Regions from separate parts of the Piscinibacter sp. PDB5-1 genome, predicted to be linked through region 1. Evidence: predicted binding sites of a transcription regulator. Region 1 holds the regulator's gene; the other holds the start of a gene.

Region 1 (15,947 bases):
TCGGCTGCGCCTGGCCCGACTGTGTGACGCTCACCGTGCCGTCGGCGCCGATGGTCACGCTCAGCGCGTTGGCCGGAATGGTGATGCCCGGCTGCACCGGCATGCCGTTGTTCGTGACGAGCTGGCCTTGCGCGTTGACCTGGAAAGTGCCGTCGCGGGTGTAGGCGGCCGTGCCATCGGGCATTTGAATTTCGAAGAAGCCGTTGCCGCGGATCGCCACATCGAGCGAGTTGCCCGTCTGCTGCATGTTGCCCTGCGTGAAGCTGCGCGAGGTGGCCACCGCGCGCGTGCCCAGGCCGACCTGCAGGCCGGTGGGCAGCGTGGTCTGCTCGGTGTTGGCCGCGCCGGCCTGCCGCAGGTTCTGGTACATGAGGTCTTCGAAGACCGCATGCGACTTCTTGTAGCCGTTGGTCGCCGAGTTGGCGAGGTTGTGCGAGATGTGGTCCAGCTGGGTCTGCTGAGCCTCCATGCCGGTCTTGGCAATCCACAGGGAACGCATCATGGTGTTTTCTCCTTCGACTCAAAACAGAAGGTATGAAGAAACCGTAGCGAGCGCTTCGAGGTTGCGGCGAGCAGCGCAGCCGTACAGGCGTACGGCGAGGAGCGCAGGCGCAAGATCGAGACGCGCAGTAGGTTTATTCATGCCTTCTTAGCGGTTGGCTGCGTTGGACAGCAGTTGCGAGGCCGCACGTTCATCCGCTTCGGCGGTCTGCAGCATCTTCATCTGCGACTCGAATTGGCGGGCGGCGGCGATCATCGAGACCATGGTCTCGACGGCGCTGACGTTCGAGCCTTCGAGCGCGCCCTCTTGCACGCGGGCCGCGGCATCGGCTTCGAGGTCGTTCCCGTCGGCGCTGCGAAACAGGCCGTCGTCGCCACGCTGCAAGGGCGCTTCGGGCGTGACGATCTTCAGGCGACCGACGTTGGTGCTGCGGCCGTCGGCACCGCGCGCGGCGATGGTGCCGTCGGCACCGATGCTCACGGTCGCGTTGGCCGGCACCTGCACCGGGCCGCCGTCGCCCATCACCGGCAGGCCGCTGCGCGTCACGAGCGTGCCGTCGGCGTTGATGTCGAGCGAGCCGCCGCGCGTGTAGGCCTCGGTGCCGTCGAGCGATTGCACGGCGAGCCAGCTGTTGCCCTTGACCGCCACGTCGAGGCTGCGGCCGGTGTTGGTGATGACCCCGGGCGTCGCGTCGTAGCCGGTGGTGGTTTCGAGCGAGTACACGCGCGTGCTCGCGCCGCTGCCGTTGACCGGCACCGCGCGAAACGCCTGCAGCTCGGCCCGAAAGCCGGGGGTGGACACGTTCGCCAGGTTGTTGGCGAGCACGTCTTGCCGCTGCATGGTGGCTTTCGCCCCCGACATCGAGAGGTAAATCATGCGGTCCATGTGGACTCCCCGTTCGCCGAGTACGTCGAACGCCCCTCCGAGAGGGTCGGGCCTTGCTTGGGGCGGCCCGGCGCGGCGGCCCGGTGACGTTGGCTCAGCATGGGTGCCTCAGTCAGTCAGATCAGCGCATGTTGACCAGGGTCTGCATCACCTGGTCCTGCGTCTTGATGGTCTGCGAGTTGGCCTGGTAGATGCGCTGGGCGACCATCATGGCCACCAGCTCGGCGGTCAGGTCCACGTTCGACTCTTCCAGCGCGCCGGCTTGCAGCACGCCCATGTTCCCTTGCGAGGGCGTGCCCAGCACCGGTTCGCCCGAGGCATAGGTGCGCGCCCAGGCGTTGCCGCCCATCGGCTGCAGGCCCTGCGGGTTGCGGAAGTTCGCCAGTTCGATCTGGCCGGCCGGGCGGCTCTGGCCGTTCGAGTAGCGCGCCATCACGATGCCGTCGCGCTCGACCACCAGGCCCGACAGCTGGCCCGGCGCATAGCCGTCCTGCGACAGGTCGGTCACGCCGAAGCCGGCGCCGTATTGCGTGGCGGTCGAGAAGTCGAGTTCGATGTCGGCGATTTCGAGCGGGACCACGGTGCTCGCAGGCACGGTGAAGGTCATCGGGAAGACCGGCGCGGTGGGCGCGGCCCCGGTGTCGTCGAAGGTCATGCCCGCGACCACCGGCTGCGGGATCGGCGGCGTGCCGCCGTCATCGAGGATCGACTGGCCGTTGGCTGCGATGTAGACGTTCCACTCGTCGGTGGCCGACTTCTGGAAGTAGTAAGTCAGCGCCACGTTCTGGCCCCGCTGGTCGTACACCGTCACCGACGTGGCGTTGTTGTACGTGGTCGGGTCGTTGAAGTCGATCTGCGGACCGGAGGTCGGCAAGGTGACCTGCGCGCGCGAATCGAGGTTCAGTTCCATGTTGACCTCGGTGGTCGCATTGGGCTCGATGCCGGCGGTGGGCAGGCGCAGCGGCACGGCCTGACCGGGCTGGATGACGCCCTGCGCATCGGCCGTGTAGCCCATCAGCTGCTGCAGCTGGTTGTTGATGAGGTAGCCCTCGCGGTCCAGCTTGAACTGGCCGTTGCGGGTGTACATGGTCGGGTTGGTGCCGTCGCTCACCTGGAAGAAGCCCGCGCCGTTGATGGCGAGGTCGAGCGAGTTGGCCGTGGTGGTGATGTTGCCCTGCGAGAACTGCTGCGCCACCGCCGCCACCGTCACGCCGATGCCCACTGCGCTCGCGCCGGTGCCGTTCATCGCGTTGGCGTACATGTCGGCGAACTCGGCGCGCGAGGCCTTGGCCCCGAAGGTGTTCGAGTTGGCGACGTTGTTGCCGATGACGTCGAGGTTCTTGGCCGTGGCGTTGAGACCGGAAAGACCTTGTTGGAAGCTCATGGGGTTGTCCTCAGTGAATCAGTTTGCGAGGTGTCGGTGAACGAACGTCTGCGGCGTCAGTTGAACGAGCGAACGTCTGCGTAAGCCACGGTGCCCATGCCGGCGAGTTCGAGGTTGAGCGTGTTGCCCTTGGTGCTGACGGCCTTGACGGTGTCGCGCACCAGCTCGGTCACGTCCGACTTCACGCTGCCGCGCGTGGCGATCACGCGAAACTTCATGCCGCTGTCGGCGGCGTGGCTGCCCGACGGCCACGCAAAGCCGTGCAGGCCTTCACCGGCGGCGCCCAGTTGCACGGTGTCCACCAGCTGGCCCGAGGCGCTCAGGATTTCGACCGTCACGTTGTCCGCGGCCGAGCTGAGCTCGAAGCCGCCAGTGGCGGTGGCAGGCACCGTGTCGGTGGCGGCGATGAACGCCAGGCGGTCGCCGGGCACCACCACGTCGTGGCCCACCAGCGACGCGCCTTGCAGCGCTTGCAGTTGCATGAACTGCGACGACAGACCGCCCACCGTGGTATTGAGCTTTTCGATGCCGGTCACGGTGTTGATCTGCGCCATCTGGCTGGTGACCTGCGCGTTGTCCATCGGATTCAGCGGGTCCTGGTTCTGCACTTGCGCGACGAGCAGCTTGAGAAAGCGGTCGGCCGAGGCGGCGTCGTTGGCGGTGGTCGTCTTGCCGCCGGCGAGGTTGGTGCCGTTGATGCTGTCCAGCGTGCTGTTGTTGATGGTGGTCATAGCGGTTCCTTAGGGCGACTCAGCCCTGGCCCATCTGCAAGGTCTTGAGCAACAGGCTCTTGGCCGTGTTCATGACTTCGATGTTGTTCTGGTACGAGCGCGAGGCCGAGATCATGTTGACCATCTCTTCCACCGCGTTGACGTTGCTGAAGGTGACGTAGCCCTCGGCGTCGGCCTGCGGGTGCTTGGGGTCGTGCACGCGGCGGCCCGGGGTCTGGCTTTCGCTGATGTTGCTGACCGTGACGCCGGCCGCGCCCACCGCGCCCATGAGCTGCGTCTGGAAGGTGACTTGCCGCGCCTTGTAGGCCTGGCCGTCGGGGCCGGCCACGGTGTCGGCGTTGGCCAGGTTCGAGGCGACCACGTTGAGCCGCTGCGACTGCGCGCTGATCGCGCTGCCAGAGACGTTGAAGACGTTGAACATCGACATGGATTGGCTCCTTCAGCGCTGCGCTTACTGCGCGCCCTTGATGGCGTCGAGCATCGTGCGCACGTTGCCGTTGATGAAGCGCAGCGTCGCTTCGAAGCGCACGGTGTTGTCGGCGAAGGCGGCGCGCTCGCGGTCCATGTCCACCGAGTTGCCGTCGAGGTTGGTCTGGCTGGCCGACGAATACAGCAGGTTCGGCTCGGCACGCGCACCGCCGATGCCGCCCGCGGTCGGGATGTGGCCCGAGGCCGTGGCCTTCAGCGCCGCGTGCGGGGCCATCGCACCGGTGGCTTCTTGCAGCGCCTTGGTGAAGTCCATGTCGCGGGCGATGTAGCCCGGCGTGTCGGCATTGGCGATGTTGCTGGCGATCAGGCGCTGGCGTTCCGAGCGCAGCTTGAGCGCCTCACCGTGGAAGTCGAGCGTCTGGGTCAATCGGTTCAACATGATGGCAATCCCTCTCCATCGGTCGGCATCGCTGCCGGGGGCCCCGCGGTCGCATGACCTGATGGGGCGATGTGAAGGATTGTGTTGAGCACCCTCGAAAACATTAGGGGGAATAGCGGCGCGTTTGCGCGTCAATTCAAAGCCTGCCGCTCGGGCATGTCTCTCTACAGTGGCAGCGTGGACAAGTCTTTATTCACCCGGCTTTCAAGTGGCCTCACGCTGCTGGCGGCGCTGGCCGCGTGGTTGCTGTGCGCCCCTTTCGCACTCGCCCAGCCGGCGCCGGCCGATGCGTTCGTGATGAATGTCACCACCGCCGAACAACTGCGTGCCTTCTTGCACACCAGCGGTGCGGCCGAGGGCCACAAGCTGGTGATCGAAATCGGCCAACTCGACCCTCGCCTGCGCTTGGCCGCCTGCGCGCAGCTGCAGCCCTACCTGCCCTTCGGCAGCAAGCCCTGGGGCAAGACCCGCGTGGGCCTGCGCTGCACCGAAGGCGCCAAGCGCTGGAATGTGTCGCTGCCCGCCACGGTGCGCGTGTTCGGCCCGGCCTGGGTGACGCGCAGTGCGCTGCCTGCGGGCCATGTGATCGCTCAAGACGACCTACGCCGCGCCGAAATCGACCTGGCGGCGGAATCGAGCGCCGCACTGGCGGGCGATGACGAACCGCCGGTCGGCCGCACCCTGGCCCGGCCCGTGCTTGCGGGTGAGGGCCTGCGCGAGATGCACCTGAAAGTGCGCCAGTGGTTCGCCGCCGGCGAGGTGGTGCGCATTCGCGCGGTGGGCGCGGGTTTCGCCATCGCCAGCGGTGGCCAAGCGATCACTTCCGGTGTCGAGGGCCAGCAGGCTCGCGTCCGACTCGAAAGTGGGCGTGTGGTGATCGGCCGGCCGGTCGGAGAACGCTTGGTGGAGATCGCGCTGTGAGAACAGACCCGGTAACAGACGCCAACTCAAAAAGTTCTAAAGTCTTCGGCCGGGCGGGCCGATACACCGTCCATGTTGCAGGCCCAGGTGCTTCACCCGGGCGTAGGAGTCCATCATGAAAGTCGGTAACCCCGCAGACAAACCCGCGATCGCCCCGGCCCAACCCGGCCGAGTTGGCGCGGGCGAAGCCGCCAAGACGCCCGGTGCCCCCTCGACCCCGGCCGACGCCGGCGCGCTTGAAGCCAGCGCGCAGGTCGCCCTGTCGAGCACGGCCACCAGCTTGCTGGAAGGCTCGAACGCTGAATTCGACGCCGACAAGGTGGCACGCATCACGCAAGCCATCGCCGACGGCAAGTTCGAGATCAACGCCGAAGCCATTGCCGACCGGCTGATCGCCAACGCCAAAGAAGCGCTGGGCAAGGTCTCGCATTGACGACCCGCGCGGGCGGCTCTCACCGGCCGCCCGGCCCGTGCCCCTTCTTGGCCCCTTTGCCCTGCACTTATTTGGTTCCTCATGCAGCAGTCTCCCGCCACACCGACGCCCGCGCTCACGCCGGAACTGGAGACCACGCTCGCGGCGGTTGAGACCCACCTGGCCGCACTCGGCGACGCCCTGCGCACGCGCGACGTCGCCGCCATCGACACCCATGCCACCGAACTGCACCGTGCGCTCGCGCATGCGGTCGATCAGTTCACGCACGCTGCACGCAAGGGCCCGGTGCCCTCGCCGCTGCGCCAACGCCTGATGAACGCCGGCGGCCAGGTCGCCGCCCAGCGTGAATCGCTGGCCCGCGCCACCGCCGCCCTCGACCGCGCCATCGACGTGCTGATGCCGCGCGACAACAAGGCCGGCATCTACTCGGCCCTGGGCACCGCCGAGCGCGGCGGCCTGCGCGGTGGGGCGATTCAAGCCTGAATTTCGGCGCGTCCCGCTTCAGCGAACGAGGCCCTGCGGGGCCTTTCGCTTTTTCAGCGGCAGCTGATACAGCCACACCGAGCGCCCGTCCGGGCAACGGTGCACGGCCTGAGCCTGCGCGCCGGTGGCCTCGAACTCCAGGCTCGCGAGCCAACTGCCCGGCTTCATCTCAGCGTCGGCCTTTTCAAGCGCACGCGGCATGCTCTCGGGCCGCTGGAAGAGGTAGACGAGGTCGTGTCCCGACCAGTCGGCGCGCCAGATGTCGGCCCGGCGCACCTCGGCGCGCAGCCCCTGCAGCCGGCAGCGCCCGCGGCACAGCAGCGTGAGCGGCCAGCTCCACTCCCAGCCGTCGAGGCGGGCGTCGGGGTACACGGCACGCAACTCGCGCAAGCCGTCGCCCAGGCCGCAACCGGCGTCCACGATGCGTGCGCCGGGAGGCAAAGGCAGCAGTTGGTCCAGGCCGCGCAGCGCGCCCCGGGGGGTCGGGAAGACCGGCGCATCGCGCCACGCGTGCACCGGGTACAGCGCCAGCAGCACCGCCAGCGGCAGCAGCCAGGCCCAGGCGGGCAGCGCGCCCGCCAAACCCGAGGCCAGCGCCGACAGCGGAAAGCCCAGCGCGATGAACACCCGCCGCCAGCGCGTGCTGCCCAGCACCGACAGCACCGCGCCCAGCAGCGTGGGCAGCACCAGCGCCAACCATGGCGCGACACCGGCACTGCGCAGCCCCATGAACAAGGCCCAGGCAGCAGCCCAGGTCAGCAAGGCAGGAAGAGGCCAGATCAGCAAGTGCGTGCGGGTCGGTCGAGTGGGCGGCCAGTATGCCCGCGCGCCTTTGTGCGCCGCTTCGGCCCGTGGGCCGCGCATGAAAGCGCGTCAGCGCTTGAACAGCGCATGCATCGCGTCGATGGCCTCGGGCCCGTAGGCCACCGCGCCGACCGGCACGCGATGGGCGATGGCCTCGAGCACCCGCGCCGTCCACACCGGGCCGAAGCCACCGCACAACTCCAGCAGCTGAATGCCGTCGTCTTCGACCAGGCGGCGCGCCACCGGCAGCGCATCGGCCGGCTGCGAGATGCCGACCGCAATCATCTGAAAGCCCTCGGACGCCATCACCTGCCGGTGCGTGCGCGCGTCGAGCCCGGCGCCGGTGACGATGAAGCCGAATCGGGTGAGTGCCATGTGCAGCCCTGTGGGAAGTGGAAATGCCCGGCATGCTGAGGCGATCACATAAGATCGTCTACGTCTGAATTCGTCAGACTTATTGCATTGGAGGTCTGATGCTCGATCTTCAGCAACTGCACTACTTCGTCGCCGTGGCCGAAACCGAAAGCATCGCCCGCGCGGCCGAGCGGCTGCACCTGTCGCAGTCGCCGCTGAGCCGGCAGATCCTCGCGCTCGAAGCGCGGCTGGGCGTCGCGCTCTTCGCACGCTCGCGCCAACGGCTCAAGCTGACGCCGTTGGGGCACGCGTTTCTCGACCGTGCGCGCAGCCTGCTCGACCACGCCCGGCGGCTCGAAGACGAAGCCCGGGGCCAAGTGCCGCCGCTGGTGATCGGCTTCGTCGAAAGCGCTGTGCACTGCGGCGTGCTGAAAGCGGCGCTGCAGGCCGTGCGGCAGGCGATGCCCGACACCCGCATCGAGTTGCGCAACCTGCGTTCGGCCGAACAACTGGCCGCGCTGCAGGCCGGCGAGATCGACCTCGGCTTCGCCCACAGCGCCGCCCCCAAAGGCTCTGGCCTGCGCAGCGCCCTGCTGGCCGACGAGGCCGTGCGCCTGGCCGTGCCTGCCGGGCATGCGCTGGCCCGGCAGCGGCCCAGCGCGGCCATGCTCGACGGCGAAGGCTTCATCACGCTGCCGGCCAGCGTGTCGCCGCTCGGGCGCGACGAGTGGCTGGCCGCGTGCCGGCAAGCGGGCTTCACGCCCCGGGTGGTGGCCGAGGCGGCCGACCCCTCGGTGGCGCTCGGGCTGGTCGAAGCCGGCGTCGGGCTGGCCCTGCTGCAAGACAACCTGGCGCGCCGCGCGCCCGCCGGGGTGGTGGTGGTCGATGCGCCCAAGGGCCTGGCCTTGCGCGTGCAGGTGCATCGCTGGCTGCCTGGCAACCCCTCGGCTGCGGCCTTGGCGTGCGCGGCCATCTGACGCGCGAGGCTTGTACATTGCACGGCGAATCAAAAACAACCGGAGGGAGACCCGCATGAACAGCCGCCAGTCCAGCTCGCCCAGCACCGAACACGTCACCGTGATCGGCGAAGCCACGCTCGAATACGAACCCGACCTGATCGAGTTCAGCGTCTGGCTCACCCATGTGGCCGACACGGCCGTGCTCGCCAAGGCCGACGTGGACGCCCGCACCGCCCGTGTGATCGACATCACCCGCGAGTTCGACCTCGACCCGCGCGACGTGCGCGCCTCGAACCTCACGGTCGGCCCGCACCGCGAACACCGCGACGGCGAGACCCGCGACGCCGGCCACGAAGCCGAGCGCCATGTCGAACTGAAGCTGCGCAACCCGCGGGCCTTCGACGCACTGGCCGAACGCCTGCTCGCCGTGCCGGTGGACCGCCTGCTGCACGTCACCGCTCGCCTGAGTGACCGCACCGTGGCCGAGCAGTCGTGCATGGCCAAGGCCATCGACGACGCCAAGCAGAAGGCCGCGTCCATCGCGCGGCAGTTCAACGTGCGCCTCGGGCGCGTGTACTCGGTGGTGGCGATGCAGGGCGACGACCCCATGCAAGGCGCACGGGCACTGGCCACCGCGGGCCACGATGGCGCGGCGATCGAGCCGGGCGTGATCCCGGTGTCGGCGCGCATCGAAGCCACGTTCTATCTCGACCGCGCTTCCACGTACTGATCGCCGACCGATGCCTGCCCTGAGCGTCGTGACAGGTTTTCCGACCCGCCCGTGGGCCGCCCTGGCGGTGACGCTGGCGCTCGCCGGCCCGGCCTTCGCCTGCCAGCCGCCGTGGCGACCGGCGAACTACGAGCAACCGCCGCTCGACGAAGAAGCGGTGGACGCCTTTGCGCGCTTCACGCACGTCGCCTTGCTCGAAGTCGCCCGGCTCGACGTCGAAAAGATCCCCCGGGGCCGCAAGCACACCCTGACGATGAAGACGCTGCGGGTCTTGAAGGGCGACCCTTCGTACGCGCTAGCGCCGATCGTCACGCCCTTGAGCGACGACCACATGAACTGCAACTACGCGGGCGACCCCGGGCGCGTGGGCGACCGCCTGCTGGTGTTCAGCCAGGTCTCGGGGCAGCGCAGTTTCTGGATGCCCGGCGGGCCTGCGGGCCAAGCGCCCGATGTGTTCGACAAGATGCTGGCGCGCCTTGCGGCGCTCGACCCGCAGCACCCGCCGGTGCCGCCGAAAGGCGCATGCCTGCTGCGGGTGGATCAAAAGAGGTATTGCCGGCAGAACGCCCTGGCGCCGCTGCGCGACTTTCTGTCGGAATGCGGCTTCGACCGCGACTTTGCCGCCGCCAAGGGCAACCCCCGCGTGACGCTGAGCTATGCGCCGCGTTGCCCGCCGGGCGCGGTGCCGTTCTCGCGCTGGTAGCGACCGGGCGAACGGCTTCACCCGGCGAGCGCCCGCGCGCTCAGAACTTGAACGCCACCCGCAAGCCGCCCCAGTGGCGGCCATTCACCGTGATGGGCGCGGCGGCTTCTTTCAGCAGCACGAACTTGCCGCCGCCCATGTCGCGACGGTAGGTCTGCAGCAGGAAGGGCCGCGTGTTGCGGGCCGAGGCGAGGCCGGTGCGGTCGTTGAAGATGCGGCGGTAGCGGCTGTTGGCCGTGTCCCAAACCAGGTCGCCGCGCTGTGGGTTGCAGTAGATCTGGTTGTGCGTGGCGACATAGCCGTTGCGGTCCACCGCAATGCAGAAGACCACCTGCTTGTCGAAACCGAGCACACGCTCTTGCACCTGCGGAAAGAGCCGGTCGGCCAGCGGCACGAAGCGCGTCGTGTGCTGCGCCGGGTTGGTGTTGGGGATGGGCTGGTAGGCCTCGTCGAAGAGTTCAGCCTCTGAGATGGTGCCCGTGCGCAATGCGTCTTCGAGCAGCTGCGCAATCTGGCCTGCCGCCTCGATGGCCGCGCGGATGAACGGCGTGTCTTCGGTCTCGATGCCGCAATGCGCCACCAGTTCGATGAGGTGCTCCGAGACGGTCAGGAAGGATTCGCTGCGCGTGAGGGCCACGTCGAGCGAGCGGCTCGTCTCGTGCATCTCGGCTTCGATGGACGACATCTGCGCGTCCAGGCCGGCGCAAATGGCGCGGCTCTTCTCGGCGGCGGCGGTGATGCTCGACACACCGTCCTCGACCTCGCCCAGCGCGCGATGGAACGCGCCCTGCCCCGCCTTGGCACCGCCTTGCGAAGAAATCTCGCGGGCCAGGGCCTCGATGCGGCTGTCGAGTTCTTTCACCGTGCCCATGATGGCCTTGGACGACCCCTCGACCTTCGAGGCCAGGTCGCGCACGGCTTCGGCCACGACCCCGAAGCCGCGGCCGGCCTCGCCGGCACGCTTGGCCTCGACCGAGGCGTTGAAGGCCACGAGCCGCGTTTGCAGCGCAATCTGCGTGATTTCGGTCGCTGCATCGGCCACGGCGCGCAGCGAGTCCACGATGCCCGACACCTCGGTGCCGACGTCTTCGACGGCACGGCGTGCGCGCGACATGGCTTCCAGGCTGGCGCTGTTGACGCTGCTGATCGCGTCTTGCGCGGCGTTGACATCTTTGAGTTGCGCGCCGAGGTCAGACACGGCCTGCGCCTGCCGCTCGGAGTTCTTGCGCGTGTCGTCGATGACACCGCGCACCTCGGCCGCTTCGCGCCCCATGGTCGAGGCCTGCTGGCCGATCGAGCGGACCGCTTCGCGCAGGTCGCCAGCGGCCTGCGCAGAAGACTCTTCTTTCTTTTCGGCCGCCACGGGGGCAGCCACCACGGCCTGGGACCGCTTCAACAGCTTGAACATCGCACCACCGGACGCACTCGCGCGCTGCTTACCACTCGCGCAGCTTGACGCGCAGGCGGGCGATCGACTGGCTGTGCAGCTGGCACACCCGCGACTCGGTGACCTTCAGCACGGCGGCGATCTCTTTCAGGTTCATGTCGTGCTCGTAGTACATGCTCATCACGTACTGCTCGCGCTCGGGCAGCGTCTTGATACCTTCGACAAGCGCTTCGCGCATGCGCTGGTCCGACAGTTGGGCGAGCGGGTTCGCACCTTCGTCGGTGACGTGGCGGTCGAGGAAGTCGCTGTCGCCCTCGTCGCCTGACATGTCTTCGAGGTACACGAGCTGGGTGCCACGCACCTTGCCGAGCAGCTCCTGGTATTCGGTGAGGCTCACGCCCATCTCGCGGGCGATCTCGCTCTCGGCCGGCGCACGGCCGAGCTTTTGTTCGAGCTTGTGCACGGCCGACTCGATGCTGCGCTGCTGCTTGCGGGTGCCGCGCGAGAGGTAGTCGTTGCCGCGCAGCTCGTCGAGCATGGCGCCGCGGATGCGCTGGGTGGCGAAGGTCTCGAACTGCACCCCCTGCTCCTTGTCGAAGCGCGAGAGCGCATCGGTCAGCCCGATCATGCCGACCTGGATCAGGTCGTCGATCTCGACGTTGGCCGGCAGCTTCGCAATCATCTGATGCGCAAGCCGCCGCACCAGCGGGCTGTACTGCTTGAGCATCGAGTTCATGTCGAGTTGGCCTTTGGCTGTGTACATGGTCAGCTCCAGAAATCTCTTCAGTGCGCCTGGCGGTACAGGCTGCCTGTCTGCGCCAGCGGCAGGGCCGCCGAACCCATCGGGCCGTGATCGGGTTGCAGGGTCTCGCGCGCCCAGGCACGCAGCGCGGCGGGGGCCGCATCGCGTGCGTTGGACGCCGGGTCCACATGCAGCCAGTTGCGCAGCACGACGCCCAGGAAGTCGTCGGCGCAAGTGGCCAGTTGAATCGCGATGCGCTCGGCGCGCGGCGAGCTCGGCGCGGCGCACAGCAGCAGGTCGTACACCACGAGGCCGGCGCGTTGCGTCAGCAGCTTCATGGCGGCGTAAGCATGGGTCACGCTGGCGGGCCGGTCGTCGGCCAGCAGCAGCGGGCGGGCCTCGCTGCGCATGAACAGGCGGCACAGGTCCGACTCGTTGGCGTGCACCAGCACCACGTCGGCGTGCGGCGCAGCGTCGGCCACGGCTTGCAGGAAGGCCGACGTCGAGCCCTGCGCGTTGACGTGGCGGATCGGCAGGCCCCGGGCGGCGAGGTAGCTCACCTGCGGCGACAAGGCCTCGATGCATTCGGACAGGTCGATCTGCGCGATCTCGGCCGGCGCGGGCGAGCGGTCGGCCGCATCGACCACCAACACGTGCGCGCCGAGCTCACCGAAGGCGGTGCACAGGCGTTCGAGCATCACGCCGCCGAAGGCCATGTTCGGGTTCGCCACCACCGGCACGAAGCGCGTGCGGGCGTGGGCGAACATGCGGCGCAGGCCGTCGGCCTGGTCGGCCGGAAACGATGATTGGAAGTCTTCGTACATGAAGCGTCGATGCGAAGGTCGAGCGTGGCGGGAAGCGGTCGGCGTGAACGTCGGTGTTCGGGTCAGATGTGCAGCGACGACACCCCACCGCGCGGCTGGGCGCGCGGCACCGGGTGGCGGGCCGTGAACACGAGGTTCACGTCGATGCTGTCCATGCGGTAGGCGGGGCCGGTGTTGGCGCGCAGCGCGCGGTGCACCAGCGCGTGGGCCGACAGGCGGTGCCAGTCTTCGGGCACGCGCTGGCCGTTGGCCACGCCGACGACCTTCAGGCGGTGGCGAATCACCGCGTCGAGGGCGGGGCCGAGCTTCACTGCTTCGTCCATCTTCGACAGCACGATGCCACGGCAGGCGGCGGCGCGGTACGAGACGAGCACGTCTTCGATGGTCTCGCCCTGCTGCGCGGCGTTGACGACCAGCAGCTTGTGGATCGAGCGGTGCGCCAGCATGTCGAGCAGCTCGCGGGTGCGGGTGTCGCGCTGCGCCATGCCGGCGGTGTCGATCAACACCATCTTCTTGGCCGACAGCAGCTCCAGCAGGTCTTCGAGCGAGGCGCGGTCATGGGCGGTGTGCACCGGCACGCCGAGGATGCGGCCATAGGCGCGCAGTTGTTCGTGCGCGGCCACGCGGTAGGCGTCGAGCGTGATGAGCCCGAGGTTGCCCGCGCCGTGCTTGGCCGCGAAGGCGGCGGCGATCTTGGCGGTGGTGGTGGTCTTGCCGACGCCGGTCGAGCCGATCAGTGCGAACACGCCGCCCTGGTCCTCGAGGGCCAACTCGCCCTCGCAGGTGATGAGGTTGCGCTCGAGCACGCTGGCCGACCAAGCGCCTTCGTCAGGCACATCGGCGGGCAGGCTTTCGGCCAGCTTGCGGATCAGCGCGGGCGAGAAGCCGGCGTCGAGCAGCTTTTGCGTCATCTGTGCCTGCGCGGGGTTGCGCTGCATCTTTTCCATGAAGGCGAGCGCGCCGAATCGGTCTTCGATCAGGCCCTTCATCGAGCGCAGCTCGTTCATCATGTCTTGCTGGTCGCGGCGGGCCGAGGCCAGGTTGGCGGCGAGCGGCGCGTCGGCCAGCGAAGGCATCGATTGCACCGGCGCGTGCACCGGGGTGGCCGCGCCGAGGGGCTCGGCGGTGCGCACTTCTTCGCGCAGCACCGGCGGCTCGCGCAGCATGGGCTGGGGCGGCGCGGCATGGGCTTGGCGACGCGCCACGGCCGGGGGGGGCACCACGCTCAGCGCGGGCTTGTGGCCTTGTTCGGCGCTGCGGGCAGCCAAGCGCTGTTCGAGCGCGCTGGGCAGGTCTTCGGGCTGCTGCGTTTCGGCGAACGTGGGTTCCAGGTGTTGCTGCTCGGCACGCATCGCCGCCTGACGGCGCTTGAGCATGCGCTCGCGCACATAGTCCTGGAACGACAGCGTGCTCATGGACAGGCGCGCCACGTCGTCGCTCACCTCGTCGGCCGCGGGCGCCGCGGCTTGCGGGGCGGCCGCTTGGCGTGCAGTGGGCTTGGCCGGGGCGCGGGCCGCCGGGCGAGCCGGTGCGGCGGGCTGGCTCGGGGCCGAAGGCCGCGCAGCGGCGCCGGCAATCGACGACGCCGACAGGCGCTCGATCTGCTGCACGCTCTCTGGCGCCATGGCCAGCACTTCGACGCCTTCGGGGCAGGGTTTGGTCGAGAGCACGACGGCGTCTTCGCCGAACGCCTGGCGGACCAGGGTCAGGGCGTCGCGCGAGGTGCGCGCGGTAAAGCGTTTGACGTTCATCGGATGCTCCAGAAGATCGAGCCGACGCAAAGGGCGGACGACTGCATGAAGTGTGTGTTCCCGGCCGCCCCGACGGTCGCGCAATGAAGTGCGAGAAACGCCTTCATTTGGGTTGATTCGTGCCGAGGTGCGCGGCAGCTTCGGGGGTTGAGCGGGTGCATGGGGCCAGGGGTATCAAGAGACAGGAGCGATTGTTCCGGCCGGCCGCGCAGACTTGAGCCGAAGGAACGGGGTGGAAGCGGCGCTTTTCCGGCGCGCCGTGGCGATGGCGCGATCGGCGGCTGGCGCCGTCGGCCGCGGGCGGGTCCCGGTCGGCCTCCGCAGCACCAGGTGGCACCGGCCGCGCCGCGCAAGTGAGCGTGCAGTTCGCAGCACAGGCCGCGCGGTTGCGCGGCCGGATGACACAGCACAAGCCACGCCACGCGCCGATGCCCTACGGTGGCGGGCTGGCGCAGCGCTTCGGGAACACCGCTTGCTGCCATTTCATCGCGCGCTCCGGCGCCCTTGCCTCGAATTCGACGCCTTCAGCACATGAACCCTTTTCGCAAGCTGAGCGGCTCCGTCCGCTACCCGCCCGGGCTTGAAGATCGCCTTTGGCGGCGCCTGCCTGCCCTGTGGCTGTGGGGCACGCTGCTGCCCGCGTTGGTCGCGCTCGCCCTGCACTGGGCGGTACCGGCCGGCGTGGACGCCGCCGACGACCGGCTGGTGCAGCGCTGGGACTACATGCTGCTCGGCCTGGTCGGCTTTTACTGGACCTTTGTGCTGGTGCTCGCCTTCGGCTGCGTGATCGTGCGCGTGATGAAGGGGCCTGCCTATGGGGCCGACGTCTACCCGCTGCCGGGCCAGTCCGCGCCCCACTTCGTCAGCGAGGAAACCGAGGCCGCAGCCGGCCCCGACGGGACGGCCCCACCCACCGGGCCGAACTGAAGTGCACGGCGGCATGCGCCCCCCGCTGGACTCTGCAGCGGGCGCGAGGCGGCGGGCGCGGGTGCCCTCTTTTTTTCACGTGAACAGGGCCTAGCATCTGCGGCCCTTCAACGCAGACAACCCCGAGGCCCCACATGCGCGCCACCACCGCGACCCGCCCACATGCCAACCTGCCGCGAGCATGGGCTGGCCTGCTTGTCTTCGCCGCGCTGCATGCAGCCGCGTCGCCGCCCGAAGAGAGCCTGGTGCCACTGCATGGCAGCAGCGTCGGCTGGTGGCGCGGCAGTGAACTGCTGTGTTTCAACCTGCGCCGCGAAGACGGCAAGACCGCATGGGTCGATTGCTCGCCGCAGCCGCATTTGAAGCTGCCGCCCGACACCGTGCGTGTGCTCGGCAACCTGCGCACGACCACTGTGGTGACGAAAGACGGGCGGGTTCGCTTCTTCGATGAAGCCGGCGAAGAAAAGCCCTCGCATGTCTACCGGATCGACCCGCCGGTGGACGCGCAGCGGCTCGTGGTGGGCAACAACTCGTCCACCGAAAGCGATGTGGCGTATTT
Region 2 (15,947 bases), on a different contig from region 1:
CCCTGCCGCCGGCAGCGGCCGTTCGCCTCCGCGAAGACCTGATCCATCCCGACCCGCTGCTCGACTGCCTGGTCGAGGTCTGCCGGCTGCACGGCCAGAGCGCGTCGCGCGCCTCGCTGTCGGCCGGCCTGCCGCTCGGCCAAGACGGCACCCAGTTCGGCAAAGGCAAGCTCACGCTCGAACTGGCCCAGCGCGCCGCCGGCCGGGCCGGCATGTCGGCCAAGCTGCAGCGGCTGACGCTCGACGGCATCGACGCGGCTGCGCTGCCGGCGATCCTGATCCTGAAAGACAACAACGCCTGCGTGTTGCTGGGCTTTGCCGACGACGGCAGTGCCCGCGTGCTGCTGCCCGAAACCGGCCAGGGCTCGGTGCAACTGCAGCGCGCCGACCTCGACGCGCGCTTCGCCGGCATCGTGCTCTTCGTGCGCCCGCATTTCCGCTTCGATGCGCGCACGCCCGAGGTCCGGCAGGTCAAGCAGCGGCACTGGTTCTGGAGCGCCGTGCTCGAACAGCGCTTCGTCTACCGCGACGTGCTGTGGGCCGCGCTGCTGATCAACCTGTTCGCCATCGCCTTTCCGATGTTCTCGATGAACGTCTACGACCGCGTGGTGCCCAACAACGCGGTCGAAACGCTGTGGACGCTGGCCATCGGCGTGCTGCTCATCATGTGCGGCGACCTCTTCATGCGCCTCTTGCGCAGCCGCTTCGTGGACGAGGCCAGCGCGCGCATCGACGTGCAGATCTCGGCCACGCTGATGGAAAAGGTGCTGGGCATGCGGCTCGAAGCCCGGCCCGAGTCGGTGGGCTCGTTCGCGTCGAACTTGCGTGGTTTCGAGCAGGTGCGCGACTTCATCGCCTCGGGCACGGTCACTGCGCTGATCGACCTGCCCTTCGCGCTGCTCTTCATGGTCGTGCTGGCGTGGATCTCGCCGTGGCTCGCGGTGCCGGTGGTGGTGGCCTTCGTGGCCATTCTTTCGCTGGGCTGGGTGCTGCAAAGCCGCTTGCATGCGCTGTCGCAAACCACCTACCAGGCGGCGGCGCAGCGCAACGCGACGCTGATCGAAAGCCTGACGGGCATCGAGACCATCAAGTCGCTCGGCGCCGAAAGCGTGGTGCAGGCCAAGTGGGAACGCGCCAACGCCTTTCTCGCGCGCATCAACGTGCGCATGCGCCAGTTGACCTCGTCGGCGAGCTACGGCACGGGCTGGCTGAGCCAGGGCGTCACCGTCACCATCGTGATCATCGGCGTCTACCTGATCGCCGAACGCGAGCTGACCATGGGCGCATTGATCGCCGCCAGCATGCTGGCCGGCCGCGCGCTGGCCCCGGCCGGGCAGATCGTCGGCCTGCTGATGCAGTACCAGGGCGCCCGCACGGCCATGGAGTCGCTCAACAAGATCATGGCCAACCCGGTCGAGCGGCCGGTCGGCGAAAACTTCGTCCAGCGCCCGCAGCTCAAGGGCGACATCGAGTTCCGCAACGTCAAGTTCAGCTACCCCAACCGGCAAGACTCGGCGCTCGAAGGCCTGAGCTTCAAGATCACCGCTGGCGAGCGCGTGGCCCTGATCGGCCGCGTGGGCTCGGGCAAGTCGACCATCCAGCGGCTCATCATGGGGCTGTACCAGCCGACCGAGGGCGCGGTGCTGCTCGACGGCATCGACCTGCGCCAGCTCGACCCGGCCGACGTGCGCCGCAACGTGGGCTACGTGTCGCAAGACGTGACGCTCTTCTACGGCACGCTGCGCGACAACATCACCTTCGGCCTGCCCTACGCCGACGACTCGGCGGTGGTCGCCGCGGCCGAGCTCGCCGGCATGACGCATTTCATCAACCGCCACCCGCGCGGCTTCGACATGCCGGTCGGCGAGCGCGGCGAGTCGCTCTCGGGCGGCCAGCGCCAGGGCATCGGCATCGCACGCGCGGTGCTGCACAACGCCCCCATGCTGCTGCTCGACGAACCCACCAGCGCGATGGACTTCTCGACCGAAGCGCAGATCACGCAGAGCATCGGCCACTTCGCGCACAACAAGACGGTGGTGCTGGTGACGCACCGCACCTCGCTCTTGGCGATGGTCACCCGCGTGATCGTGGTGGACGGCGGCAAGATCGTGGCCGACGGCCCGCGCGACCGCATCATGGAAGCGCTGCAGAGCGGGCGCATCGCGCGGGCCGCATGAAAGCCTGACCATGAGCCTTCGCACCGCCCTCGGCCGCATCCGCGAGCTGCTCAAGTCAGAGCCGCCGCCCTCACCCGACGACCCGCAGCGCACGGGCTTTCGCAGCTTCGAGCTCGAAGCCGACGCCGTGATGTCGCGCAGCCGAACGCAGCGTGCACAGACCATCGTGCGGGCCGCCGTGGTGATCGTCGCGCTGCTGTTGCTGTGGGCCGCACTTGCGCATGTCGACGAAGTGACGCGCGGCGAAGGCAAGGTGATCCCGTCGCGGCAGTTGCAGGTCGTGCAGTCGCTCGACGGCGGCGTGGTTGCGAGCATCCATGTGCAAGAGGGCCAGGTGGTCGAGGCCGGCCAGGTGCTGCTGCGCATCGACGAAACCCGGGCCACGTCCGGCGTGCGTGAGAGCGCGGCCCAAGGCTTTGCGCTGCGGGCGCGCCAGGCGCGGCTGACCGCGCTGTCGGACGGCTCGCCCTTCGTGCCGCCCACCAGCACGGGCGACCCCGAAGAAGCGCGCATCGTGCTCGGCGAGCAGCAGCTTTACGAGGCCAAGCGCAACGAGCTGGCCACGATGCTGTCCATCAACAGCCAGCAGCTGGCGCAACGCCAGCAAGAGCTGGCCGAGATGCGCTCGCGCAAGGCGGCAGCCGAGCGGGCGCTCGACTCGGCGCAGCAAGAGCTGAACAAGACCCGCCCGCTGCTGGCCAGCGGCGCGGTGTCCGAGGTCGAAATCTTGCGGTTGGAACGCGAGGTCTCGCGCAGCCGCGGCGACTCCGAACAATCGACGGCACAGATCGCGCGCGTGCAAGCGGCCATCGGCGAGGCGCAACGCAAGAGCCAAGAGACCGAGCTGACCTTCCGCAACGAAGCACGCCGCGAGCTGGCCGAGGTGGTGGGCAAGCTGAACGCGCTGAACGAAGGCGCTGTGGCCCTGGCCGACCGCGTCAACAAGTCACAGGTGACGTCACCGGTGCGTGGCCGCGTGCAGCGGCTGCTGGCCAACACGGTGGGCGGCGTGGTGCAACCGGGCAAGGACATCGTCGAAATCGTGCCGCTCGACGACGTGCTGGTGCTCGAAGCACGCATGCTGCCGAAAGACATCGCGTTCATCCGCCCCGGCCAGCCCGCCATGGTGAAGTTCACCGCTTACGACTTCTCGATCTACGGCGGGCTCGACGCGGTGGTCGAGAACATCAGCCCCGACACGGTGGTCGATGAGCGCGGCAACGCGTTCTACCTGGTTCGGGTCAAGACGACCCGCTCGAATTTCAGCGAGAAGCTGCCGATCATCCCCGGCATGACCGCCGAGGTGGACGTACTCACCGGCCGCAAGACGGTGCTGTCGTACCTGCTGAAGCCGCTGCTGAAGGCCAAGGCCTACGCGCTGCGCGAGCGCTGACGAGCCCGACGCCCGCCATCACGGCGTGGCGCACCGCCAAATGGCGACCCGGCGCGCCCGTCCTCAAGCCGCCATCGCTACCCGGTTGCGCCCGGCGTTCTTGGCACGGTAAAGCGCCGCATCGGCCTCGCCGATGAAGTCGGCCACCGACTCACCCGGGTGCGCCACCTTGGCCGCCAACCCGATGCTGATGCTCAGCGGCACGCGCTGGTTGCCGCTCATGAGCTCGATGCCAGCCACCGCCGCTCGCACGCGCTCGGCCACTTCGCTGGCCTGTTCGGGGCCGGTGCCAGGCAGCACGAGCGCGAACTCTTCGCCGCCGTAACGGGCGATGAGGTCGGTCGAACGGCCCACCACCTGGCGCAGCACCGCGGCCACGCGGCGCAGGCATTCGTCGCCGGCGAGGTGGCCAAAAGTGTCGTTGATCACCTTGAAGTGGTCGAGGTCAGCCAGCAGCAAAGCCAGCGGCACGCTGGCGCGGGCCGAGCGCTCGTGCTCGCGCTTGAGCACCTCGTCGAAGTAGCGGCGGTTGTGCACGCGGGTGAGCGAGTCCGTCACGCTGAGCTTGGCCAGCTCGACGTTGGCAAGCTCGAGGTCGTTCATTGCACGTTCGACCTGGGCCGTGCGGTCAAGCACGCGCTTTTCAAGCTCCTCTCTGGCGCGGCCCTGCATTTCGATGACTTCTTCTTGTGCCTTGATCTTTTCCTCGCGCTCGCGCTGCACGGCCAGCGAGAGACCGAACGACTCGCGCTGTGCCCGTTCGCGCTGTTCGCGCTCGTGGCGGATGCGGTCGGCCAGAGCGATCGACAGCAGCACCATCTCGATCACGAAACCGATGTGCTGGCCATTGACGCTGAGCCAGTTGCTTTCGATCGCGCCATACACCGCCAAGAGCGAGGCCGTGGTGCCCAGGACGATGGCCAGCCAGGCAATCGCGAAGTAGCGCGCCGAGCGCACCCCCAGGAAGATCAGCACGGCCGACGAATAGATGGCCAGCGCCCCACTCAACAGACCGGCCAGCCCGGCGGTGTAGAAAAGCGCCTCGCTGCGCCAGACGAAGATCAGTGCTGTGGTGGCGACCCAGTACGAGATGAGCGCGGTGTTGATGAGCCGCAGGTGGGTCGGGGCGATGCTGCGCAGGTTCAGGAACTGCCGGAAGAACACCGTAGCCAGCAGAAAGCTGAGCGAGCCGAAGAGTTCATAGCCCAGGTTCAATGCCCAGCGCGTGTCGGGCCACAGGTACAGCGGCCCCATGCCGGTGACCGACAACTCGTAGAGCACGATCGACAGCAGGTACAGGCTGTAGACGAAGTAGCTGCGGTCTCGCGTGAACGCGAACAGGCTCGCGTTGTAGAGCAGCATCACCGCGAGGATGCCGAACAGCACGCCCATCGCCACGCCATTGTCGAAGCGGTGGGCGTCGAAGGCCGAGGGCGCCCACACCGTCATCGGCATGACAAAGCTCGATTCGGTGTGCACACGCAGCAGCACCGTCGTGGTCTGGCGCGCGACCAGCGCCAACTCGAACACCGGCTCGGGGTGCTTGAACAGCTTTTGGTCGGCCGGCACCTCGGTGCCGGATCGCTGGGTGGGCAGCCAGCCGCCCGTGGCCGGGTCGGACTGCTCCATTGACACGTCTTCGAGCAGCGGTGAGTTGAGGTTCAGCAGCCAGCCGCTGCGCGACGACCTGTTCTGAAGCTCGAAGCGAAACCACACCGGTCGGCGTTGCAGCACCAGGTTCACGTGGCGCCCTGCATAACGCTGCCAACGTGAGGCCATGTCGGGCGCCAGCACCTGCTCGCGCGTCAGCGGCTGGTCGGCGTCTTCGATGAGGTAGTCGACGCCGCCGATCACGGGCACGGTGGTGTCGAAGTCGCCGAGCACCACGGGTGCGGGCGGGGCTGCATGTACCGGCGAAACCGCTCCGGCGATCACCAACAGCCATGCGAAGAACAAACCGCCCCACGAACGCAGCTTGGGCATCAGATGTGGAGAGCTAAGAGGCGACGGGCCCGGATGGGCATCGCCGGATGTGCGACCCATTCTGTCGCATCACGCGCGCAACGAGGTGCAAGCTTTCCCGCAGATGTGTTGGGGATTGCCTCTCGGCAGTCGCCCGCCGGACGCCCGCTCGCTCAGGCGGCGAGCACCACGCGGTTTCGGCCCGTGTCCTTGGCGCGGTAGAGCGCGGCATCGGCCTCGGCGATGAAATCGACCACGGTCTGCTGGGGCTGAACCACCTTGGCCACCACGCCCAGGCTCACGCTGATAGGCACGCGCTTGCCCCGGTAGATGAACTGGATGCCTTCGATGGCTTCGCGCACCCGTTCACCCACCTCGCCAGCCTGCTCGGCGTTGGTCGCCGGCAGCACCAGCGCGAACTCCTCGCCGCCATAACGGGCCACGAGGTCGGTCGAGCGCCCCACCGTGGACGCGAGCGTGGCCGCCACAAGCCGCAGGCACTCGTCACCGGCGAGGTGGCCGCAGGTGTCGTTGATCTTCTTGAAGTGGTCGATGTCCACCAGCAGCAGCGCAAGGGGCACGTGGGTGCGCGCCGACCGGTCGTGCTCGCGCTTGAGCACTTCGTCGAAATAGCGGCGGTTGTGCACCTTGGTGAGCGCGTCCGTCACGCTCAGCTTGGCCAGTTCGACGTTGGCGATTTCGAGGTTCTTCATCGCGCGCTCGAGCTCGGCGGTGCGATCGAGCACGCGAAGCTCCAGCTCTTCCTTCGCTTGCGTCTGGATCTCGATGGCCTGCTCTTGCGCGCGAATCTTCTCTTCACGCTCGCGCTGCACCTTGTGCGTCAGGGCCAGCGTTTCGGCCTGGGCGCGGTCGCGGGCAGCGCGGTCGCGCTTGATGCGGTCGGCCAGGGCCAGCGAGAGCAGCATGATCTCGATCACGAAGCCCAGGTGCTGGCCGTAATCGGTGAGCCAGTTGCCTTCGATCACGCCAAACAGCGACAGGATGTAGACCATCGTGCCAAACAGCAATGCCGACCACGCGATGGCGAAGTAGCGCGCCGAGATGCTGCCCTGGAACATCCGGTAAACCGACGAATAAACCGCCACGATCCCGCCCAGCAGACCGATCAGCGCGATGCTGAGCGACACCCAAGGCGATTGCTGCACCAGCGTCAGCACCGTGGCCAGCACCCAGCAAGCGACGAAGCCGTTGTTCAGCCAGACCAGATGGCGGATCCTGCAGTTGCGCAGGTCGAGAAAGACGCGGAAGAACACCGTCGCCGACAAGAAGGCCAAGCAGGCGGTCAGCTCGTAGCCGCGCAGGGTCATCCAGCGGTAATCGCCCCACAGGTACAAGGCACCGTACCCGGTGAGCGCCAGCTCATACAGCGTCGCAGCGACGAGGTAGAGGCTGTAGGCCAGGTAGCTGCTGTCGCGGGTGAAGACGTAGAGGCTGGCGTTGTAGATCAGCATGATCGCCAAGACGCCGAACAGCAGCCCCATCACGAAGTTGTGCACGTGGCGGTCGGCCTGGTAGGCGTCGCGCTCCCACACAGTCATGGGCAGGATGATGGCTTGCGTGCTCGACACTCGGATCAGCACCGTCGCCGACTCGCCCTTGGCCAGGCGCAGCGGGAACACATACGCCGTGTCGTTGCCCTTGTTGTGGGCCGGGGCCACCATGCCCGAAGCGGTGCTCGCGACGATGCGACCGCTGGCGGGGTCGAGCTGGTGGAACTGCAAGTCGTCGATGAGCGGGTACGGCACCGACAGCAGCCAGGCCTGGCTGTCTGCCTTGTTTTCGACCTTGAAGCGCAGCCATGCCGGGCGAAACTGGCGCGACAGGTTGACCTGCCGCCCCGAGTAGCGCATCCACCGGTCGGACGTGGCCGCCTGCTCGGCAGTCAGGGGCGCGGCGTCGGGAAGTTCGACGAAATAGTCGATGACACCGGCCACGCGCACCGAACTGGCCCCGGTCGGCAGCTCCAACGTGTCGCGAGCCGCCTGCGCAGCCCCCTGCCACCCGACACCCAATATGAACAGCAGACAAGCGAGCCACCGCCAGGCAGGAGCGGGCCAGTGCAGGCGGGGGGCAGAAGGGATCACGTCACGTGTCAAGGCAAAGGGCGGGCTCGACCCGTCGTCAGCGGGCATCGATCGCAAAGTGACTCGCATTGTTGACCAAGCGGCGACGCACTCGTGACACGTGACGGGCATTTGGCCGGCGCAAGCGTGCATCTTTGGGATTTGATGACCCGGCGTGTCGAAGTTGTCTTGTGACGCACACACATTTGATTACACAAGACACAAACCTCAAGTCTGCAGGGGGCGTGCCGATACCGAATACAGACCTCTGTCGACCAGAACCAGGCCTCAGCTTCCGACCACCGCCTTATCGGCGTTTTCCCTGGCAAAAGCGGTGAATCTGATCACGGTTTTGCCCGCTTCTCGGCGCCTTAGGAGGGCACCCCTCCGGTATGCTCGCCCGCATCTGCGCAGCCGTTACAGCGAGGTTTTTCCATGCCCACCATCGTTCAAACCATCGCCGGGACTGTTACAGGCCTCTGGGGATCGGCGATGCTGCGCACCGCAAGCGGTCAGCAACGCCCGCTGAAGATCGGTGACTTCGTGCAGAAGGGCGACGTCATCCTGACGACGCAGGACGGCATCGTTCAGCTGACCACCGAGCCGCAAGGCGAAACCCGCGTCGCCCAGGCCCCCGCCGCCGCCGAGGTGGACCGGGTGATCGCCGAGTTGGACCGCCCCACCCCCGACGTCGCGCCAGCCGCCGGCCTGGCCGCCGGTGACGGCGGTGGCCTCACCCCCGGGCTGCGCGTGGGCCGCATCGCCGAGGCGGTGTCGCCGGCCGGCCTTTCGACCGACAACACGGCAGGCGCCCAGCGCTCGCAAGAAACTGACACCCGCGCGCCCGAGCTGCAGCGCACCCCGAACGACCTGCCCACGGCCACGCCCGGCAGCATCTTCGGCCCCGAAGACACGGCCCTGCCCATCTCGCTGGCCGGCAACGACCCCGACGGCCGTGTCGTCAGCGTCACCGTCACGTCGCTGCCCCCGGGCGGCCAGCTCTTTCTGGCGGATGGCACCACGCCAGTCGTCGTCGGCCAGGCGCTGACACCCGCGCAAGCCGCAGACCTGCGCTTTCAGCCGCCGGCCGACTTTGTCGGCAACACGAGCATCGGCTTCGTCGTCACCGACGACCGGGGCGGCAATTCGACGCCCGGCTCGGTGGCCGTGTCGATCACCCCGGTGAACGACCTGCCCGTGGGCAGCCACGTCGTCATCCGCGGCGACGAAGACACCCCCCTGCCCGTGCGCCTGCAAGGCACCGACGTGGACGGCACCGTCACCAGCGTCACCGTGACCACCCTGCCCTCGAACGGCACGCTTTACCTTGCCGACGGCAGCACGCCGGTGACCGCCGGCACGCCGCTGAGCCCGAGCGACGCTGCCAGCCTCGTCTTCGTGCCCGCGCCCAACTTCAACGGCAACACGGCCATCACCTTCACCGTGACCGACAACGAAGGCGCGGTGTCCACGCCCGTCACGCTGCCCGTCACCGTGCTGCCGGTCAACGACGCCCCCGTGGCGGTGGCCGACACCGCAACCGTTGCCGAGGACGGCGTGGCCAGCGGCAACGTGCTCGCCAACGACAGCGACATCGATGCCGGCACCGTGCTCACGGTCAGCCAGTTCACCGTCGCCGGCGTGCCCGGCAGCTTCGCGCCCGGCGCCACCGCCACCGTGCCCGGCGTGGGCACGCTCGTGATCCGCGGCGATGGCAGCTACACCTTCACGCCCGCGCCGAACTTCAACGGCCCCGTGCCGACCGCCACCTACACCGTTACCGACGGCACCGCCTCGCGCACCGCGCCGCTCGACATCACCGTCACCCCGGTGAACGACGCCCCCGTGGCCGGCGACGACGTGGCCTCGACGCCCTTCAACACGCCCGTCACCCTCGACGTGCGCGCCAACGACCGCGACGCCGATGGCGACACCCTCACCGTCAGCAGCCCCACGCTGGCCGACCCCAGCCAGGGCAGCGTGAGCCTCACCCCGGGCGGCCAACTCGTCTTCACGCCGACCCCTGGCGTCTCGGGCCCGGTGAGCATCACCTACACCGTCACCGACCCGAGCGGCGCGAGCGACACCGCGACCGTCACCGTCAACGTGCAGCCCAACGTGCCGCCCACCGGGGCCGACACCACGCGCACGCTGCTCGAAGACGGCAGCTACACCGTCACCACCGCCGACCTCGGCTTCAATGACAGCGACGCCGGCCAGACCCTGCAGGCCGTGCGCATCGACAGCCTGCCCGCTGCCGGCAGCCTGCTGCTCAACGGGACGCCCGTGGCCGCCGGCCAGGTGGTCAGCGCCGCAGACATCGCCAGCGGCTCGCTGGTGTTCGTGCCTGCCATCAACGGCAACGGCGCGCCCTACGCCAACTTCACGTTCAGCGTGCAAGACAGCGCCGGCGCCTTCGACCTCGCGCCCAACCGCCTGACCCTCCACGTGGCCGCCGTCAACGACGTGCCCGCCGCCGTGGCCGACACCGTCAACGCCGTCGAAGACACCCCCTTCGTCGGCACCGTGGCGGCGAACGATTCGCTGTCGGGTGATGGCGGCAACGTCTTCGCGTTGGTCGCTGGCTCGGGTCCGGCCCATGGCTCGCTGGTGTTCAATGCCGACGGCACGTTCACCTTCACGCCGAATGCCAACTTCAACGGCGCGGACAGCTTCAGCTACTCGCTGACCGATGCGGACGGCAGCACCTCGACTGCCACGGTCAGCATCAACGTCGCTTCAGTCAACGACGTGCCGACCGCTGTGGCCGACACCATCGCTGCGGTGGAAGACACACCCTTCGTCGGCACCGTCGCTGGCAACGACACCCTCTCGGGTGACGGTGGCAACGTCTTCTCCTTGGTCGCCGGCTCCGGCCCCGCCAACGGCTCGTTGGTGTTCAACGCCGACGGCACCTTCACCTTCACCCCGAACGCCAATTTCAATGGGGCAGACAGCTTCCAGTACTCGCTGACCGATGCCGACGGCAGCACCTCGACGGCCACCGTTGCGATCAACGTGGCTTCTGTGAACGACGTGCCGGCTGCCGTGGCCGACACCGTCAATGCCACGGAAGACACGCCCTTCGTCGGCACCGTCGCTGGCAACGACACCCTCTCGGGCGACGGCGGCAACGTCTTCTCGCTGGTCGCCGGCTCCGGCCCGGCCAACGGATCCATCGTCTTCAACGCCGATGGCACTTTCACCTTCACGCCCAATGCCAATTTCAATGGGGCAGACAGCTTCCAGTACTCGCTGACCGATGCCGACGGCAGCACCTCGACCGCCACGGTCAGCATCAACGTCGCGTCCGTGAACGACGTGCCGGCTGCTGTGGCCGACACGGTCAATGCAACCGAGGACACACCCTTCGTCGGCACCGTCGCTGGCAACGACACCCTCTCAGGTGACGGCGGCAACGTCTTCTCGCTGGTCGCTGGCTCCGGCCCGACCAACGGCTCGCTGGTGTTCAACGCCGATGGCACTTTCACCTTCACACCGAATGCCAACTTCAACGGCGCCGACAGCTTCCAGTACTCGCTGACCGACGCTGACGGCAGCACCTCGACCGCAACGGTCAGCATCAACGTCGCTTCCGTGAACGACGTGCCGGCTGCTGTGGCCGACACCGTCAATGCCACGGAAGACACACCCTTCGTTGGCACCGTCGCCACCAACGACACCCTCTCGGGCGACGGTGGCAACGTCTTCGCGTTGGTCGTTGGCTCGGGTCCGGCCCATGGCTCGCTGGTGTTCAATGCCGACGGCACGTTCACCTTCACGCCGAATGCAAACTTCAACGGCGCGGACAGCTTCAGCTATTCGCTGACCGACGCGGACGGCAGCACCTCGACAGCCACGGTCAGCATCAACGTGGCTTCGGTGAACGACGTGCCGGCCGCCGTGGCCGACACGGTCAACGCGACGGAAGACACGCCCTTTGTCGGCACCGTCGCCACCAACGACACCCTCTCGGGTGACGGCAGCAACGTCTTCTCCCTGGTCGCCGGCTCCGGTCCGGCCAACGGTTCCATCGTCTTCAATACCGACGGCACCTTCACCTTCACGCCGAACGCCAACTTCAACGGCGCCGACAGCTTCAGCTATTCGCTGACCGACGCGGACGGCAGCACCTCGACGGCCACCGTTGCGATCAACGTGGCTTCGGTGAACGACGTCCCGGCCGCTGTGGCCGACACGGTCAACGCAACGGAAGACACGCCCTTCGTCGGCACCGTCGCCACGAACGACTCTCTCTCGGGCGACGGTGGCAACGTCTTCGCCCTGGTCGCCGGCTCCGGTCCGGCCAACGGCTCCCTCGTCTTCAATGCCGATGGCACCTTCGCCTTCACACCGAACGCCAACTTCAACGGCGCCGACAGCTTCAGCTACTCGCTGACCGACGTCGACGGCAGCACTTCGACCGCCACCGTCTCGATCAACGTCGCATCTGTGAATGACGTGCCGGCCGCCGTGGCCGACACGGTCAACGCGACGGAAGACATGCCGTTCGTCGGCACCGTCGCCACCAACGACACCCTCTCGGGCGACGGCGGCAACGTCTTCGCCTTGGTCGCCGGCTCTGGCCCAGCCAACGGCTCGCTGGTGTTCAATGCCGATGGCACCTTTACCTTCACGCCGAATGCCAACTTCAACGGCGCGGACAGCTTCAGCTACTCGGTGACCGATGCCAATGGTGATGTGTCCACTGCCGCGGTTTCGATCAACGTCGCATCTGTCAACAACGTTCCCACAGCCGTGGCCGATGCGGTTTCCGCCGTTGAAGACACCCCCTTCATCGGCACCGTCGCCACCAACGACACCTTGTCGGGAGACGGCGGCAATGTCTTTGCGTTGGTCACGGGCTCCGGCCCGGCCAATGGCTCGCTCGTGTTCAACGCCGATGGCACCTTCACCTTCACACCGAACGCCAATTTCAACGGCGCGGACAGCTTCAGCTACTCGCTGACCGACGCGGACGGCAGCACCTCCACCGCAACGGTCAGCATCAACGTCGCTTCCGTGAACGACGTGCCGGCTGCTGTGGCCGACACGGTCAATGCCACGGAAGACACGCCCTTCGTCGGCACCGTCGCCACCAACGACACCCTCTCGGGTGACGGTGGCAACGTCTTCTCACTGGTCACGGGCTCCGGCCCGGCCAACGGCTCGCTGGTGTTCAATGCCGATGGCACGTTCACCTTCACGCCCAACGCTAATTTCAATGGGGCAGACAGCTTCCAGTACTCGCTGACCGACGCCGACGGCAGCACCTCGACAACCACCGTTGCGATCAACGTGGCTTCGGTGAACGACGTGCCGGCCGCTGTGGCCGACACCGTCAATGCGACCGAGGACACGCCCTTCGTCGGCACGGTCGCCACCAACGACGCCCTCTCGGGTGACGGCGGCAACGTCTTCACCTTGGTTGCAGGTTCCGGTCCGGCCAACGGCTCCATCGTCTTCAACGCCGATGGCACCTTCACCTTCACGCCGAACGCCAACTTCAACGGCGCCGACAGCTTCAGCTACTCGCTGACCGACGCCGACGGCAGCACCTCGACAGCCACCGTTGCGATCAATGTGGCTTCGGTGAACGACGTGCCGGCCGCTGTGGCCGACACCGTCAATGCGACCGAGGACACACCCTTCGTCGGCACGGTCGCCACCAACGACACCCTCTCGGGTGACGGCAGCAACGTCTTCTCCCTGGTCGCCGGCTCTGGCCCGGCCAACGGCTCCCTCGTCTTCAATGCCGATGGCACCTTCACCTTCACGCCGAATGCCAACTTCAATGGCCCGGACAGCTTCAGCTATTCGCTGACCGACGCCGACGGCAGCACTTCGACCGCCACCGTCACGATCAACGTGGCGTCGGTGAACGACGTGCCGGCCGCCGTGGCCGACACCGTCAATGCGACCGAGGACACACCCTTCGTTGGCACCGTCGCCACCAACGACACCCTCTCGGGTGACGGTGGCAACGTCTTCTCCCTGGTCGCCGGCTCCGGTCCGGCCAACGGTTCCATCGTCTTCAATACCGACGGCACCTTCACCTTCACGCCGAACGCCAACTTCAACGGCGCCGACAGCTTCAGCTACTCGCTGACCGACGCCGACGGCAGCACCTCGACCGCCACCGTCACGATCAACGTGGCGTCGGTGAACGACGCGCCTGCCGCTGTGGCCGACACCGTCAATGCGACCGAGGACACACCCTTCGTCGGCACCGTTGCCACCAACGACGCCCTGTCCGGCGACGGTGGCAACGTCTTCTCCCTGGTCGCCGGCTCCGGTCCGGCCAACGGCTCCATCGTCTTCAATTCCGATGGCACCTTCACCTTCACACCGAACGCCAACTTCAATGGCGCGGACAGCTTCAGCTATTCGCTGACCGACGCGGACGGCAGCACCTCGACCGCCACGGTCAGCATCAACGTCGCTTCCGTGAACGACGTGCCGGCCGCCGTGGCCGACACGGTCAATGCCACGGAAGACACACCCTTCGTCGGCACCGTCGCTGGCAACGACACCTTCTCGGGTGACGGTGGCAACGTCTTCTCCTTGGTCGCCGGCTCCGGTCCGGCCAACGGCTCCATCGTCTTCAATGGCGACGGCACCTTCACCTTCACGCCGAATGCCAACTTCCATGGCGCGGACAGCTTCCAGTACTCACTGACCGATGCCGACGGCAGCACCTCGACCGCCACCGTCTCGATCAACGTCGCGTCCGTGAACGACGTGCCGACCGCTGTGGCCGACACCATCGCTGCGGTGGAAGACACGCCCTTCGTCGGCACCGTCGCTGGCAACGACACCCTCTCGGGTGACGGTGGCAACGTCTTCTCCTTGGTCGCCGGCTCCGGCCCGGCCAACGGCTCGTTGGTGTTCAACGCCGACGGCACCTTCACCTTCACCTCGAACGCCAATTTCAATGGGACAGACAGCTTCCAGTACTCGCTGACCGATGCCGACGGCAGCACCTCGACCGCCACGGTCAGCATCAACGTCGCTTCCGTGAACGACGTGCCGGCTGCTGTGGCCGACACGGTCAATGCCACGGAAGACACGCCCTTCGTCGGCACCGTCGCCACCAACGACACCCTCTCGGGCGACGGTGGCAACGTCTTCGCGTTGGTCGCTGGCTCGGGTCCGGCCCATGGCTCGCTGGTTTTCAATGCCGACGGCACCTTCACCTTCACGCCGAATGCCAACTTCAACGGCGCGGACAGCTTCAGCTACTCGCTGACCGACGCGGACGGCAGCACCTCCACCGCAACGGTCAGCATCAACGTCGCTTCCATGAACGACGTGCCAGCCGCTGTGACCGACACGGTCAATGCCACGGAAGACACACCCTTCGTTGGCACCGTCGCCACCAACGACACCCTCTCGGGCGACGGTGGCAACGTCTTCGCCCTGGTCACGGGCTCCGGCCCGGCCCATGGCTCGCTGGTGTTCAATGCCGACGGCACGTTCACCTTCACGCCGAATGCCAACTTCAATGGCGCGGACAGCTTCAGCTACTCGCTGACCGATGCGGACGGCAGCACCTCCACCGCAACGGTCAGCATCAACGTCGCTTCCGTGAACGACGTGCCAGCCGCTGTGGCCGACACGGTCAATGCCACGGAAGACACGCCCTTCGTCGGCACGGTCACCACCAACGACACCCTCTCGGGCGACGGCGGCAACGTCTTCTCGCTGGTCGCCGGCTCCGGCCCGGCCAACGGTTCGCTGGTGTTCAACGCCGACGGCACCTTCACCTTCACCCCGAACGCGAACTTCAACGGCGCTGACAGCTTCCAGTACTCGCTGACCGATGCGGACGGCAGCACCTCCACGGCCACCGTTGCGATCAACGTCGCTTCCGTGAACGACGTGCCGGCTGCTGTGGCCGACACGGTCAATGCCACGGAAGACACACCCTTCGTCGGCACCGTCGCCACGAACGACTCCCTCTCGGGCGACGGTGGCAACGTCTTCGCCCTGGTCGCCGGCTCCGGTCCGGCCAACGGTTCCATCGTCTTCAATACCGACGGCACCTTCACCTTCACGCCGAATGCCAACTTCAACGGCCCGGACAGCTTCAGCTACTCGCTGACCGATGCGGACGGCAGCACCTCGACGGCCACTGTCACGATCAATGTCGCGTCGGTGAACGACGCCCCCGTGGCGGCCGACGACTTGGCCACCACCGCCATCAACACGCCGGTGACCATCGACGTCAAGGCGAATGACAGCGACCCCGACAACACCAACGCGCAGTTGACCGTCGGCAGCCCCACGGTCAACCCGGCGCAGGGCACGGTGTCGGTCGATGCCTCGGGC

What was found. Region 1 encodes FliA, which starts transcription of late flagellar genes. Its sites were predicted from a motif close to CTAAAGTTTNNNNNNNNNNNGCCGNTA; they were not measured.
Region 2: a site for FliA is predicted at 7,844-7,870, ahead of AC1KAT_RS13005 (tandem-95 repeat protein). Genes of this name have one in related genera too.

Annotation. Positions count from the first base shown of each region.
Region 1 covers NZ_JBWVZL010000002.1:462,570-478,516, forward strand. The annotation lists gene flgG (flagellar basal-body rod protein FlgG) at 1-502, opposite strand, end outside; gene flgF (flagellar basal-body rod protein FlgF) at 650-1,387, opposite strand; gene flgE (flagellar hook protein FlgE) at 1,509-2,771, opposite strand; gene AC1KAT_RS09460 (flagellar hook assembly protein FlgD) at 2,828-3,502, opposite strand; gene flgC (flagellar basal body rod protein FlgC) at 3,522-3,929, opposite strand; gene flgB (flagellar basal body rod protein FlgB) at 3,954-4,370, opposite strand; gene flgA (flagellar basal body P-ring formation chaperone FlgA) at 4,548-5,291, shown strand; gene flgM (flagellar biosynthesis anti-sigma factor FlgM) at 5,407-5,724, shown strand; gene AC1KAT_RS09485 (hypothetical protein) at 5,806-6,207, shown strand; gene AC1KAT_RS09490 (class I SAM-dependent methyltransferase) at 6,226-6,993, opposite strand; gene AC1KAT_RS09495 (DUF6506 family protein) at 7,081-7,386, opposite strand; gene AC1KAT_RS09500 (LysR substrate-binding domain-containing protein) at 7,485-8,342, shown strand; gene AC1KAT_RS09505 (SIMPL domain-containing protein) at 8,398-9,054, shown strand; gene AC1KAT_RS09510 (hypothetical protein) at 9,065-9,757, shown strand; gene AC1KAT_RS09515 (methyl-accepting chemotaxis protein) at 9,798-11,165, opposite strand; gene AC1KAT_RS09520 (RNA polymerase sigma factor FliA) at 11,194-11,907, opposite strand; gene AC1KAT_RS09525 (MinD/ParA family ATP-binding protein) at 11,928-12,710, opposite strand; gene flhF (flagellar biosynthesis GTPase FlhF) at 12,773-14,461, opposite strand; gene AC1KAT_RS09535 (hypothetical protein) at 14,993-15,388, shown strand; gene AC1KAT_RS09540 (hypothetical protein) at 15,523-15,947, shown strand, end outside.
Region 2 covers NZ_JBWVZL010000003.1:16,499-32,445, reverse strand. The annotation lists gene AC1KAT_RS13025 (type I secretion system permease/ATPase) at 1-2,177, shown strand, start outside; gene AC1KAT_RS13020 (HlyD family type I secretion periplasmic adaptor subunit) at 2,188-3,570, shown strand; gene AC1KAT_RS13015 (sensor domain-containing diguanylate cyclase) at 3,634-5,553, opposite strand; gene AC1KAT_RS13010 (sensor domain-containing diguanylate cyclase) at 5,706-7,520, opposite strand; gene AC1KAT_RS13005 (tandem-95 repeat protein) at 8,109-15,947, shown strand, end outside.